Regions from separate parts of the Xanthomonas rydalmerensis genome, predicted to be linked through region 2. Evidence: predicted binding sites of a transcription regulator. Region 2 holds the regulator's gene; the other holds the start of a gene.
The links. The regulator FliA, encoded in region 2, starts transcription of late flagellar genes. The targets are predictions, from matches to a motif close to TAAAGTTTNNCNNNCNNNGGCCGATAA.
Positions count from the first base shown of each region.

Region 1: the regulator FliA is predicted to act here: its motif matches at 2,627-2,653, upstream of QN245_RS18015 (methyl-accepting chemotaxis protein).

Region 1 covers NZ_CP126170.1:4,247,163-4,254,317, reverse strand. The annotation lists gene QN245_RS18015 (methyl-accepting chemotaxis protein) at 1-2,571, opposite strand, end outside; gene QN245_RS18010 (hypothetical protein) at 2,685-3,827, shown strand; gene QN245_RS18005 (ESPR-type extended signal peptide-containing protein) at 4,879-7,155, shown strand, end outside.
Region 2 covers NZ_CP126170.1:2,599,858-2,607,012, reverse strand. The annotation lists gene QN245_RS10950 (flagellar motor protein) at 1-583, opposite strand, end outside; gene QN245_RS10945 (chemotaxis protein CheA) at 1,002-2,753, opposite strand; gene QN245_RS10940 (protein phosphatase CheZ) at 2,758-3,366, opposite strand; gene cheY (chemotaxis response regulator CheY) at 3,367-3,759, opposite strand; gene QN245_RS10930 (RNA polymerase sigma factor FliA) at 3,779-4,528, opposite strand; gene QN245_RS10925 (MinD/ParA family ATP-binding protein) at 4,525-5,409, opposite strand; gene flhF (flagellar biosynthesis GTPase FlhF) at 5,396-7,027, opposite strand.

The sequences.
Region 1 (7,155 bases), 1.6 Mb from region 2:
CAACCGGGACGCGGCAGGGCGGCCGGCCGTCGGACGCTTGGCTGGCGGTGCCGTCGGGCCTGGAACCGCCTGCCGCGCGGCCGCATGCGCGGCATCGAGCTTGAACACCGCCACCGCTTCGGTGAGCTGCACCGCCTGGTCCTCGAGCGAGCGCGCGGCGGCGGTGGCTTCTTCCACCAGCGCGGCGTTCTGCTGGGTGGTCTCGTCCATGTTGGTGATGGTCTGGTTGACCTGGGCGATGCCGGCCGACTGTTCCTGCGACGCTGCGGAAATCTCGCCCATGATGTCGGTGACCCGCTGCACGCTGGCCACCACCTCGCTCATGGTCGCGCCGGCGCTGTGCACCAGGGTGGAGCCTTCGGCCACGCGCTGCACCGAGTCTTCGATCAGGTCCTTGATCTCCTTGGCCGCGCCGGAGGAGCGCTGCGCGAGCATGCGCACTTCCGAGGCCACGACCGCAAAGCCGCGGCCCTGTTCGCCGGCGCGTGCCGCTTCCACCGCCGCGTTCAAGGCCAGGATGTTGGTCTGGAACGCGATGCCGTCGATCACGGAGATGATGTCGGCGATCTTCCTGGACGAGGCTTCGATGCCGCGCATGGTCTCCACGACCTGGTCCACCACCTGCCCACCCTGCGCGGCCACGCCGGCCGCGCCGATGGCGAGCTGATTGGCCTGGCGCGCGCCGTCCGCATTCTGCTTGACGGTGGAGGTGAGTTCTTCCATCGAGGCGGCGGTTTCTTCAAGGTTGGCGGCCTGCTGCTCGGTGCGCTGCGACAGGTCCTGGTTGCCGGCGGCGATCTCGCTGGCGGCACCCTTGATCGATGCGGCCGAGGTCTGGATGCTGCCGACGATCTGCGCCAGCTGGCTGGCCGTGGCATTGGCGTCGTCGCGCATCTGCGCGAACACGCCGCGGAACTCGCCGTTCATGCGCACGGTGAGGTCGCCGGTGGCGATCGCCTGCAGCAACCGCGACACCTCCGCCAGGTTGGTATCGGTAGTTTGCATCAGGTTGTTCAACCCTTCCACCATCCCGCGGAAATCGTGGTCGAACGCCTGCGCATCGCCGCGGGTGGCGAAGTTGCCGGCCGCGGCGGCCTGCGCCAGGGCGAGGATCTGCCGGTTGATCGCCTGCAGATTGCGCTTGGTCGCCGCCATCGCATCGCTGAGCGCCGCCTTCTCGCCGGGCAAGGCGCGCATGTCGGGCTGCATGTCGCCGACCGCGTAGCGCGACATGACCGCCACCAGCTCGCGCTGCACCTGCACATGCGCATCGACCAGGTCGTTGGTGCCGGCCACCATGCGGCCGTACTCGCCGGGGAAGCGCGCCGCATCCATGCGATAGCTCATCTCGCCGGCATCGTGCCGGCTGGCCATGTCGTCCTGCGCTTCGATCACCGCGCGCAGCTGCGCCTGCATGCTGCCCATCGACTGCAGCAGCTGCCCCATTTCGTCCATGCGGCGCGGTTCGATGCGGCTGTTCAATTCGCCCGAGGACACTGCTGCGGAGACCTTGACCGCCTCGGCAAGCGGCGCCAGCACCTGCCGCCGCAGCAGCAGGTACAGCGACACGCCGAGCAGGGCGGCCGAGAACAGTCCCACCGCCAGGATGACCCACAGCAAGGTGCGGGCCTGCGCCATCACGTGGTGCTTGGGCACCATGATGCCGAGCGCGAACACCTGCGGCGCCTGGCCCAGGCGCATCGGCACGAACACGCGCAACCAGTCCTCGCCGGCCACCATGGCCTCGTCGCTGCTGATCTGTCCCGCGCGCACGTTTGCCAGCATCGCCTGGGTGCGGGCATCGGACAGCGTCTTGCCCACCTGCTTGGCATCGGCGCTGGCCATCACCGCGCCGGTCGGCGACAGCAGCATCGCCTGGCCCACGTCCAGCGGATGCAGCGACGCCACGCGTTTCTGCAGCGCATCCAGCGACATGGTGATGTTGACCGTGCCCAGGAACTTGTCGCCGTCCATCACCGGCGTGCTCAAGGTGGTCATCAGCGTGTCGACGCCGGCCACCGGGTAGTAGTAGGGCTCGATCACCACCGGCGCGTGGCTGTTGCGCGCCGCGAGGTACCAGTCGCCCTCGCCGGGCTTGTCATAGCTGTGCAGCGCCTCGCGCACCAGCTCGCCCTTCTGGTACGACCAGTACACCATGAAGCGCCCGGTCGCATCGTGGAAGGGCGCGTCGACATTGGCGGTATCGTGTCCATCGAACGCGTTCGGCTCCCATAGCGTGCTGATGCCCAGCCAGCGCTTGTGAAGACGCAGCTGCTCATGCAGCACGGCGGCGGCCGAGTCCCGGCTCACGCCGTTGGCGCCGCGCTGAATGCGAAAGGTGTTGGCCAGGGTCGCGCCGGCGTCGAAGGCCGAACCGATGTCCGAGGAGATATCGCTCGCCTCGTGGCGCGCCGCTTCGCGCAGCATGGCATGCGACGCGTCGAGCAAGGCATGGCTGCTGCGCCAATAGGTGATGGCGGCGGTCATGCCGAAACACAGCAGGGCGATGATGCCGGTGCCGATCATCAAACGACTGGCGACGCTGTGACGGCGGACGAGGGTCCTGCTCATTGCTGCTCCCGTTGTGGATGATGGGCGACCCTGCTGGGCACACCGCTGCGCTGAGGTATCGACGTCCCCGCGCCAAACTTGATCTCCGTTTTCATGCTCATGCTGGGCCTGCCGTGGCCGATACTGGTCTGGCGACAACCACCAGGGAGGCGGTCACGCTCATGTCCTTTCGTTCCGGGCTTTTATTCGTGCTGGCCGCTGCCTTAAGCGGTCATGTATGCGCACAGGACACTCAGAACACCGAGACCTACTTCAAGCTCGGCGGAGCGGTCCGTTTCAACTACGGCTGGCTGGATTACGGCCCCACGCATGGCCTCGATCTGGAACTGCTGCGGGTCGACCTGAATGCGGGAGACGGTCCGTTCTTCGTCTCTGCGCAACAGCGTTGGTACGACGGATTCAATGCGGTGCATCATGCGTTCGTGGGCTGGAACGTCGACGATCGCACGGTGCTGAAGGCCGGCATCCAGCAGGTGCCGTTCGGCCTGTTGCCGACTGCCTCCAACAGTTTCTGGTTCGGGTCCGGCTACTACCTCGGCATCGAAGACGATTACGACCCGGGCCTGGTGCTCATGCGCACCAACGGCAACGACACCGTGCACGTCGGCTGGTTCTCGGGCGACGAATACGGTGACGGTGCGCGCACGGCGCGCTATTCGTTCGATGTCGCCGAGACGGCGCGCTATCCCTATCGCGAATACCATCGGCTGAATGTGCGCTACGAACACCGCGTCGACCTGGCACACGGCAGCCTCCTGCTTGGCGCGTCGGCGTTTTCCGGGCAGATACTCGATGTCGAGGATCGCCGCCGCTACGGGCATCGCGCCGCGGCGCTGCACGCGCAGTGGAGCAGCGGCGGCTGGACCAGCCAGGTGCAGTGGGCGCGCTATCGCTACGCGGTCCCGAGCGATCGCATCGCGATGTCGGCGTTCCTTGCGCCGTTCGAGATCGCCGCCGAAGCCGATGTCCCCACCGCCAACATCGCGTATTCGTTTGGCAAGGGACGCTGGCTGGACGATGTGACCTGCTACAACAACTTCAGCATGACCCTGCCCACCCACGATCGGCCCGACCTGCGTTCGTCCTCGCAGAACGTCACCGGGTGCAGCATCAAGAAGGGCGTCATGCTGACCTATCTGGACTGGATCGCCGGCAGGAACATGTGGTTCGCAGGCGGCGACGGTATCGCGATCGACGACGGCGACCGGTCCAGGTGGCACTCGCGGTTCAACCTCAACATCGGGTTCTACTTCTAGCGGTTGCCGTGTTGCGTTCCTGGGAGAAGAAGACCTTCCGGTTTCGATCCACGTCGTTGCTGTGGCACCGTGCCATCTGATGCCGGAGCAGCGAGTCTGGTGCCTTGCGCGGAATTTTTCGCCACGCTTGCCACACATGGACGATGCCCGACCCGAGCTGCGGCGAACGACGGCGCGGCTGCCGGGCGCAAACAAGGCCGGCCGCTGGGCACGCGCTACGACGCGCGTGCTGTCACGTCCGCATGTGTCGGAGCGGGCGGCACCGCAGCTGCCGACGCGGGAATTGCCCAGGCTGGCCACTGCGCCTGAGGGACCGCATGCGGTCGTTTTGTGCGCGAGGAGATTCCTCGATGCAGCCTGCCCGCCTGTGCTGAGGGGGCGTGGTCGCGGCTGAGACCGCTCCTGCAAAGGCGTTGCGCGTCTGACCATCTCTCTCGGCTGATCGCCGTGGCGACGCCCCTGCATGCCTGCGCCGTGCGCAAACCAACACCGTCCTGCCGAACGATCCGCGGCTCCCGAGCTGGGACCGAATCACGGCCATGCGTCCAGGTCCCCCTCGCGCGCTCTCGGGGGCCGCATTTCGCGCAATCGACTCCATCCGCGTCCGTCTGGTGCGGCCTTCGGCATGCGTCGGCGGTCCGAGGGCGCACTTACCACCTTTTTGCGTCAAGTCCTTGACAGAAAAAGAAATCGCCGGAAAGGCGGCATGTCAAGAATGGCAAGGTGCGTGCCGAAAAATTGACGTGACCTGATTGTTTTCATTGATATTTGTCGAAAAATTAACGAAACCAGGCTGAATTCGCGGCTTTTGTCACGACCTGTGTCTCATCAAGTCAAAAACTTGACGTAATTCCGAAGCCGAGTTAACACTCGAGTCAGTTCCGCATTCCACCTCGGTTCATCTACAGCTCCGAGCAGCGACAGGCGTGAGCCTCTCGCGTCCCGGTAAGGGACGTGCGGCACCAAAAAACCGACAGGGGGTCGGCCGGCCGGAACGCCGGGCGAGGGTGGCTTTTTGACCAAAACCAGCCGAATTGAGGAGCAGTCGTCGATGAATCGGATTTATCGCAAGGTCTGGAACAACGCACTGGGGATGTGGGTCGTGGCATCGGAACTGGCCAGCGGCGATGCGCGCGGCGCCGTCGTCCGCGACCGCCGCGCCGCACGCGCACACGGCCTGGCCCTGGCCGGCGCGATCGCCCTGGCGCTGGGCGCGGGCGCCCTTCCCACCAGCGCCCAGGCGCAGGCCCTGCAGATCGGCGACAACGCCAGCGCCAGCGGCGACTACGCCACCGCGGTCGGTGCAGAGAGCAACGCCAGCGGCGCGCAGAGCACCGCGACCGGCGCGGCCAGCAATGCCAGCGGCGACGGCAGCGTGGCCAGCGGCACGCTCAGCGAAACCAGCGGCGTGGAGGCCAGCGCGCTCGGCTACTACAGCACCGCCAGCGGCGATGGCGCGACCGCGCTCGGCGCCGAGAGCATCGCCTCCGGCGCCGCCAGCGCCGCGGTCGGCGTGGCGGCCGACGCGACGGGCGAGTACGCCACCGCGGTCGGCGGCTTCTCCAGCGCCAGCGGCTTCAACAGCACCGCGCTGGGCAACAGCGCGGTCGCGCAAGGCCGCAACAGCGTGGCGCTGGGCGCCGATGCGGTGGCCGACCGCGACGACAGCGTCTCGGTCGGCAAGGCCGGCAACGAACGCCAGATCACCAATGTGGCCGCCGGCACCGAAGCCACCGACGCGGTCAACGTGGCGCAGCTGGACGCGGTCAAGCAGACCGCCGACACCACTGCCAAGTACTTCCAGTCCAGCGGCAGCGACGCCAGCGATGCCGGTGCCTACGTGGAGGGTGCCAATGCGATCGCCGCCGGCGAAGGCGCCAACGCCATCGGCAACGGCGCCAGCGCGCTCGGCAGCGGCGCCACCACCCTGGGCGGCAATGCCACCGCGGTCGGCAGCAACGCCACCGCCGTCGGCGCCTCGGCGACCGCGGTCGGCGGTGCGCTGTCGATCGTCGACGAGAACGGCCAGGTGCAGCTGGAAGGCACCACCACCGCGGCCGAGCAGGGCGCCAGCGCGTTTGGCGCCGGCGCGCAGGCCAATGGTGCGTTCTCCACCGCACTGGGCACGGCGGCGCGCGCCGACGGCCTGCAGAGCACCGCCACCGGCTTTTCCGCCGCGGCCACCGGGCTGGCCGCGACCGCCAACGGTGGCTTCAGCCAGGCCGGTGGCGACTTCGCTTCCGCGGTCGGCTACGGCGCCAACGCCAGCGGCGGCAACGCCGTGGCGCTGGGCTATTCGAGCCTGGCCAGCGGCGCGTCCAGTACCGCGGTCGGCGGCAGCGTGCTCGGCCTGTTCACCACCGAGGCGCAGGGCGAGGGCGGCAGCGCGTTCGGCGCCGGTGCCTGGGCCAACGGCGCGTTCTCCACCTCGGTCGGCTGGCTGAGTTCGGCCGACGGCGCCTCCAGCGCCGCGTTCGGCGCCGCGTCCTGGGCGCAGGCCGACGATTCCACCGCGCTGGGCTACGGCGCCAAGGCCGCCGCCAGCGGCAGCGTCGCGCTTGGCCAGGGCACGGTCGCCGATCGCGCCAATACCGTCTCGGTCGGCACTGCCGGCAAGGAGCGGCAGATCGCCAACGTCGCCGCCGGTACCGAAGGCACCGATGCGGTCAACGTGGCGCAACTGGACGCGGTGAAGCAGGCCGCGGCCACCACCGGCAAGTATTTCCAGGCCAGCGGCAGTGCCAGCAGCGATGCCGGCGCCTACGTCGAAGGTGACGACGCGCTGGCCGCCGGCGAGGCCGCCAATGCCATCGGCAACGGCAGCACCGCGCTCGGCGCCGGCGCCGATGCGCTCAACAACGGGGCCACCGCCGTGGGCAGTGGCGCGGTCGCGGCCGGGCAGAACAGCGCCGCCTTCGGCACCAATGCGCAGGCCACCGGGCCGGCGGCGGTGGCGGTCGGCGGGGTGGCAGTGGACGCCAACGGCGAGCCGCTGATCACCAAGAGCGGGGTGGCGGTGGATACCGGCGCCACCAGCGCCGGGGTCGGTGGCACCGCGCTGGGCGCCAGCGCCGATGCCAGCGGTTTCGCCGCCTCGGCGGTGGGCGTGGGCGCCTACGCCGGCGGTGCGCAGGCGGCGGCCTTCGGCGCGGTGGCCAATGCCACCGGCGACTACGCCACGGCGGTCGGCACGCAGAGCGCGGCCACCGGCACCAGCAGCGTCGCGGTCGGCGGTCCGGCCGACCTGATCCCGGGTCTGGGCCTGTTCGTGCAGACCCAGGCCAGCGGCACCAATGCGGCCGCGTTCGGCGCCGGTGCCATCGCTTCG
Region 2 (7,155 bases):
AGGCGATGCCGTAGATGGTGGCGGTGAACGCGGCGGCGATGCCGTGGCCGAGCTTGCTCGGGTCGGCCAGGTTCTTCATCACCGCGATCAGGCCCAGCACCGCGCCGATGATGCCCAGGGTCGGCGCGTAGATGCCCATGCCCTCGAACACCTTGGCCGCGGCCAGGTCGCAGTGTTCCTGGCCTTCCAGGTCGATCTCCAGCATGTGCCGGATGGCTTCCGGCTCCACGCCGTCCACCAGCATCTGCAGGCCCTTGCGCACGAACGGATCCTGCTGCTGCGGCACCTGGTTCTCGAGGCCGAGCAGGCCCTGGCGGCGGGCGATGTTGCTCCATTCCACGATCTGCTTGAGCAGCGCCTGGCGATCGCTCGGCGGCGGCCACAGCAGCCACTTGGCGATCTGGAACGCACGCCGGAACACGGAAGGCGGGGTGTGCACCAGGATCGCGGCGACGGTGCCGACGATCACGATCACGAACGCAGCCGGCGACCACAGCGCCGAAATGCCGGCGCCCTTGAGGATGCTGCCGCCGATCAGCGACAGAATCGCCAACAGCAGGCCAATGAGACTGAGCTTGTCCATGCAGGAGGTATCGGCCAGGGGGCGGGGGACTTGATGGGTTGGGGATTCGGGATTCGGGATTGGGGAGTCGCAAGCGCGCGAGCGCGGCGGGTTGGTCGGTGTGTCGTAGGAGCGGCTTCAGCCGCGACGCGCTGACCTTGGCGCGTGCCTATGCACGATCGTTCGGATCGTGTCGGTAGGGAGTAGTGCGCCGCGCGTGCGATCGCCAAGCTCCGATCCCGGCTTCACGGCGTCGCGGCTGAAGCCGCTCCTACAAGGGAACCGATGCGGCGGCGAGCCGCTTTTGCGATTCCCCAATCCCGATTCCCGAGTCCCAGCCTCACCGCGTCGCGGCTGAAGCCGCTCCTACAAGAAGCAGAGAAGCGCCAGGGAAGCCGCTCTTACGACTCCCCAATCCCCATTCCCCAATCCCGGCCCCTCAGGCCTTCAAGCCATCCACATCCAGGATCAGCGCCAGGCGGCCGTCGCCGATGAGGGTGGCGCCGGCGTAGCCAGGCAGGCCGCGCAGGGAGCGCGGCAGCGGCTTGATCACCACTTCCTCGCGGCCGCGGACCTGGTCCACGACCAGGCCCATGCGCGATTCGCCGGCCTGCAGCACCACCACGGTCAGCAGCGGCAGTTGCGGGGCGTCGATGTTGAGCCACTGGCGCAGGTCCACCAGTGGCAGGGTATGCGACTGCCGGTCGAGCACGGCGCGGCCGTCGAACCAGCCCAGCGAGCGGCGCGGGGCGTGCAGCACTTCCACCACGCGCGCCAGCGGCAGTGCGTAGACGGTGTCGCCGGCCTGCACCAGCAGGGTCGGCAGGATCGCCAGGGTCAGCGGCACGCGGATCAGGAAGCGGCTGCCGCGACCCAGTTCCGACTGGATCTGGATCTGTCCGCTGAGTTCGCGGATGCGCGACTGCACCACGTCCATGCCGACGCCGCGGCCGGAGATATCGGTGACTTCGGCCTTGGTCGAGAAGCCGGGCAGGAACACCAGGTGCAGGCATTCCTCGGTGGTCAGGCGGGCTGCGGCCTCGGGGTCGATCAGGCCCTTCTCGCGGGCCTTGGCGCGTAGCCGTTCCGGGTCGATGCCGGCGCCGTCGTCCTGCACCTCGATGCTGACGTAGTCGCCTTCCTGCTGCGCCGACAGGCGCACGTGGCCGCCGCGCGGCTTGCCGGTGGCCTCGCGCAGCGCCGGCGCCTCGATGCCGTGGTCGATGGCGTTGCGCACCAGGTGCACCAGCGGATCGGCCAGCGCCTCGACCAGGTTGCGGTCCAGTTCGGTATCGGCGCCGATCAGTTCCAGTTCCACTTCCTTGTTGAGGGAGCGGGCGACGTCGCGCGCGACCTTGGGGAAGCGCGAGAACACCTTGCCGACCGGCTGCATGCGCGTGCGCATGACCGCCGACTGCAGGCGCGCGGTGGCGATGTCCAGGCTGCTGACCGCGCGGTCCAGTTCCTCGTCGCGCAGGCGCACGCGCAGGGTCTTGAGTCGGTTGCGCGAGAGCACCAGTTCGCCGATCAGGTTGACGATCGCGTCCAGGCGCTTGGTGTCCACACGCACGGTGTGTTCGGGTTCGGCGGCCTTGGCCGGGGCGGCCGCGGCCTTGGGCGCGGCGCTGGGCGCGCGCGGCGCCGGCTGCAGCGCCTGCGGCGTGGCCGTCGGCGGCGCATCGCCGTGCAACTGGTCCAGCAGCGCTTCGAATTCGTCGTCGCTGATCAGATCCCCCGCGGCCGCGGCGGTGGCCGCTGCGGGGGCGGGCGCCGGCGCGGCGCTCTTGGCCGGGGCCGGTGCCGGGGCGGCATCGCCGTGCGCGTCGAACTGCGCGATCAGTTCCGCTGGCGCACGCGGCGGCTCCTGGCCGCTGCCGAAGGCGTCGAGCATCGACTGCAGGTAGTCCAGCGACTGCTGCGCGGCGTCGAAGTGCCGCGCCTGCAGGGTGGCCTGGCCGGCGCGGGCCATGCCCAGGGTTTCCTCCGCGGCGTGGCACAGCTCGACCATGGCGTTGATCGCCAGGAAGCCGGCGCCGCCCTTGAGCGTGTGGAAGCCGCGGAACACGGCGTTGAGCTGGCCGCTGTCCTCGGGCGCCTGCTCCAGCGACACCAACTGCTCGCCGAGCCGGTCCAGGATCTCCTGGGCCTCGATGATGAAGTCGGCAGCGATGTCGTCGGGTACGGCGCTCATGGCATTACAGTCCCAGTCCGGACAGCAGGTCGTCGGCGTCGTTCTGCGACACGCCGTGGCGGTCCAGACCGGGCAGGGCCGGGCCGGCCAGGCTGCCGTCGGGTTTGCGTTCTTCCTTCGGCGGCAGACCCAGCGCGCCGAAGCCTTCGTGCACGCGGCGCACGATACCGGCGACGCGGCGGATGATCTGCCCGGTCAGGTCCTGGAAGCTCTGCGCCAGGGCCATTTCGGTGAGGTTGTGGCGGATCTTGTCGAGGATCTCGCCCTGGTCGCCGCTGAGGCCGCCGGCGGCGAGCTGGTTGGCCAGCGCGCGGCATTCCTCGGCCAGGTCCAGGGTGCGGTGGCTGGCCTGTTCGGTCATCTCCACCACGTGGTCCAGACGCGAGCAGGCGTCGTCCAGCTCGCCGGCCTCGCTGGGCACCACCGGCAGTTCGCCGAGCGCCTGACCCAGATCGCGCGCGAGCCGGCTCAGGCCCTGCATCATCGGCCGCGTGCGCCAGGCGGCGAGGGTGTCGATCTCCCTGCGCCAGCCGGCCTCGTCGCCGTTCTCCAGCGCGTCCAGCGCGCCTTGCAGGCGTTCGATCAGGGCGGTACGTTCGGCGGTGGCTTCCATTTAGGCGGTCGCTCCCAGGCGTTCGAAGATCTTGCCGAGCTTCTCCTGCAGCGTCTGCGCGGTGAACGGCTTGATGATGTAGCCGTTCACGCCGCACTGCGCGGCCTCGATGATCTGCTCGCGCTTGGCCTCGGCGGTGACCATCAGCACCGGCAGGTGCTTGAGCTTGTCGTCGGCGCGGATGTTGCGCAGCAGATCGATGCCGGTCATGCCGGGCATGTTCCAGTCGGTGACCACGAACTCGAACGGTGCCGAGCGCAGCGCGGCCAGGGCGCTGTTGCCGTCTTCGGCCTCGGCGGTGTTGGTGAAGCCCAGATCGCCGAGCAGATTCTTGACGATGCGCCGCATCGTCGAGAAATCGTCCACGATCAAAATCCGCATGTTCTTGTTCACCACTGACTCCTAAGGGTTCCTATTCTTCGTCTTCCAGACCGGCATCGGCGACACCGAACGCCTTCAGGCGTCCGCGCAACCGTACCGTGGCCTGGCCATGGATCTGACACACGCGCGACTCGCTGACCCCGAGTACCGCGCCGATTTCCTTGAGGTTCAATTCCTGCTCGTAGTACAGCGACAGCACCAACTGCTCGCGTTCGGGCAACTGCGCGATGGCCTTGCCCAGCTCGCGGCCGAATTCGCTGCGCTCGAGCATCTGCTGCGGATTGGGTCCGCCCTTGGCGATGGTATCCAGCTCGCCATGGTCCTCGATGCGCGACTCCAGGCTCAGCACCTGGCCGCGGGCGGCATCTTCCATCAAACGCAGGTATTCGGGAAGCGGCATGTCCATCGCCGCGGCCACTTCGTTGGCGGCGGCGGCGCGGCCGGTGCTCTGTTCGATCTTGCGGATCGCCGAGGCGGCGTCGCGGGCGCGGCGGTGCACCGAGCGCGGCACCCAGTCGCCGCGGCGGATCTCGTCGATCATCGAGCCGCGGATGCGGATCGAGGCGTAGGTCTCGAACGAGGCGCCCTGTTCGGCGTCGTAGCTGCGCGAAGCCTCGATCAGGCCGATCATGCCGGCCTGGATCAGGTCGTCGATCTCGACGCTGGCCGGCAGTCGCGCCGCCAGGTGATGGGCGATGCGCCGGACCAGGTCCGAGTGCTGGGCGATGTAGTCGTTGGCGCTGTTGCGCTGGACGGCGCGGTAGTGGGCGGCGGCGTTCATGCGGCCACCCCGCGCTGGATGATGCGTTCGACGAAGAACTCGACGTTGCCGCGTGGGGCGGTCGGCGCCTGCCAGCGCGCGGTGCGCCGGGCGATCTCGGCGATCGCCTGCGCCGACGGGCTGGACGGGTAGGCCTTGACCACCGGCTGCTGGCGCTGCACCGACAGGCGCAGCCAGTCGTCCTGCGGCACGCAGCCCAGGTAGTTCAGCGACACGTCGCCGAGGAACTTCTCGCAGACCCGGCTCAGTTTGTCGTACAGCAGGCGGCCTTCGTTGAGGTCGCGCACCATGTTGGCGACGATCTGCACCCGGTCCACGCCGCGCTCGCGCGAGAGGACCTTGATCAGGGCGTAGGCGTCGGTGATCGAGGCCGGCTCGTCGCAGACCACCACCACCGCGTCCTGCGCGGCCTGGCAGAAGGTCAGCACGCTGTCGGTGATGCCGGCGGCGGTGTCGACGATCATCACGTCCAGCTCGCGCTGCAGCTCGGAGAACACGTTGACCAGGCCCACGTGCTGGGCCGGCGGCAGCTCGGCCATGTAACGGCGGCCGGAGGCGGCGGGCACCACCATCAGCCCGTTGGGCATGTCGATCAGCACCTCTTCCAGGGTGCAGCGCCCGGCGACCAGGTCGGCCACGGTGAACTTGGGCGTCAGCCCCAGCAGCACGTCGACGTTGGCCAGGCCGAGGTCGGCGTCCAGCAGCAGGGTGCGCTTGCCCATGTCGGCCAGCGCCATGGACAGGTTGACCGAGATGTTGGTCTTGCCCACGCCGCCCTTGCCGCCGGTCACGGCGATGGTGCGCACCGGACCCAGCGGTTCGCTACGCGTCGCCGACAGGGGGAAGGCATTGGTCAGATTGACGTAGTCACGCGACGGCATGGGTCTGCTCCGGAGTACAGGGCTTATCGGCAGCGCGCCGCAAATCTTCAAGGCGCAATACCAGGCTGGCGGCGTTGGCGCGGTGCAGGTCGTCCGGCACGCGCTGTCCATCGGTCACCCAGGTGATGGGGAGGCGGTGGTCCACGACCACCGACAAGGCACTGCCGAACCGCCCGGTCTCGTCCAACTTGGTCATGATGACCCCCTGTGGGTCGGCGCCGGCGAACCGGCGCACCACCTCGTCCAGGTCGGAGAAATGGGCATTGGCAGGCAGTACCAGCAAGGATCGGACCACACGCGAGGCGCGCAGCCAGTGCAGCTGGGCGGCCAGGGCGCGGTCGCGCTGGCCCATGCCGGCGGTGTCGATCAGCACCAGCTTGTAGTCGGCCAGGCGCTCCAGCAGCTGCTGCAGCGCGGCGTCGCTGTCGGCCTCGTGCACGGCGATGCCGAGTTGGCGGCCGTAGCTGTGCAGCTGCTCGCGGCCGCCGACGCGGACCGTGTCGGTGGTCACCAGGGCCACGTCGCGGGCGGCATGGCGCTCCAGGAAGCGCGAGGCCAGCTTGGCGATGGTGGTGGTCTTGCCGGCACCGGTGGGGCCGATCAGGGCGATCACGCCGCCTTCCTCGATCGGGTCCAGCGGGGCGATCGGCAGGCGCTTGGACAGCAGGCCCAGCATCAGCCCGCGGCCGCGGTGCAGCTCCAGGTCGGCGGGGATCTGCATGACCACGTCGCGGGTGATGCCGCTGTCGAAGCCATAGTCGTCCATCAATTCCAGGGCCTGGGCGCGGACCGGCGAGCCGCGCAGGCGTTCGTCGGTGAGGCGGTTCATCTCGCGCTCGATCATCTGCCGCATCAGCGCCAGTTCGTCGCGCAGCTGCGTCAATTGTTCGTCGTTCTGCGGGGCCGGGAAGGTCGGCACCGCCGCCAGCGTCGCGGCCGCCGGGATTCCGGCAGTGGCCGGCGCGTCCGGCTTGGCCGCGCTCGGCGCAGGCACGGCCGGGGCCGGGCTCGCCACCGGGGTCAGCGCCACCGCGGCGACGTCGTCGCGCCAGGCCGGCATGGCCTCGGCGGCCGGCGCCGGGGCGGCGGCGAACGGGCTGGGCATGGGCACGCTGATCGGGGCGTTGCGGAACACGTCCTCGGGGATGCTGAAGTCGGCGCGGCCCGTGGCCGGTGCCGGGGCCTTGGCCGCTGCGGCCGGGCGCGCTGCGGCAGCCGGGGCGGCCGCAGCAGGCATGGCCGAGGCGGCCAGCGCCGCCGGCTGGGTCAGCGGCCGGGCTGCGGCAGCGGCCGGGGCGGTCGCCGCGGCGCCACCACGGCGCTCGCTGATCGCGGCCATCATCGCCATCGCCGGGCTGGCCGCGGCCTTATCGCTGCGGGCGGCGCGCGGCGCGGCAGCGGCCGGTGCCTGCGCCGCGGCGGCGCGTGGCGCCTCGTCCGGGCGCACCGAATCCAGCGCCCGCTGCACCAGGGCCTCGTCGTAATTGCTGGCGGCGACGATCTCGATGCCCTCGTCGGTACGCCGGTTGGACAGGATCACCGCATCCGGCCCGTGCTCGTCGCGCACCATCCGGAAGGCGGTGCGCATGTCGGGGGCGACAAAGCGTTTGATCTTCATGGGTGAGTGCCGGGATTCGGGATTGGGGAGTGGGGATTGGTTGCGGAGGCCGCCATGGCATGGCTGCTATCCGGTCGCCTTGCTCTGGTTGTGTTCGTTCGTGTCATTGCTGTCTCTCTCCGCGTGCC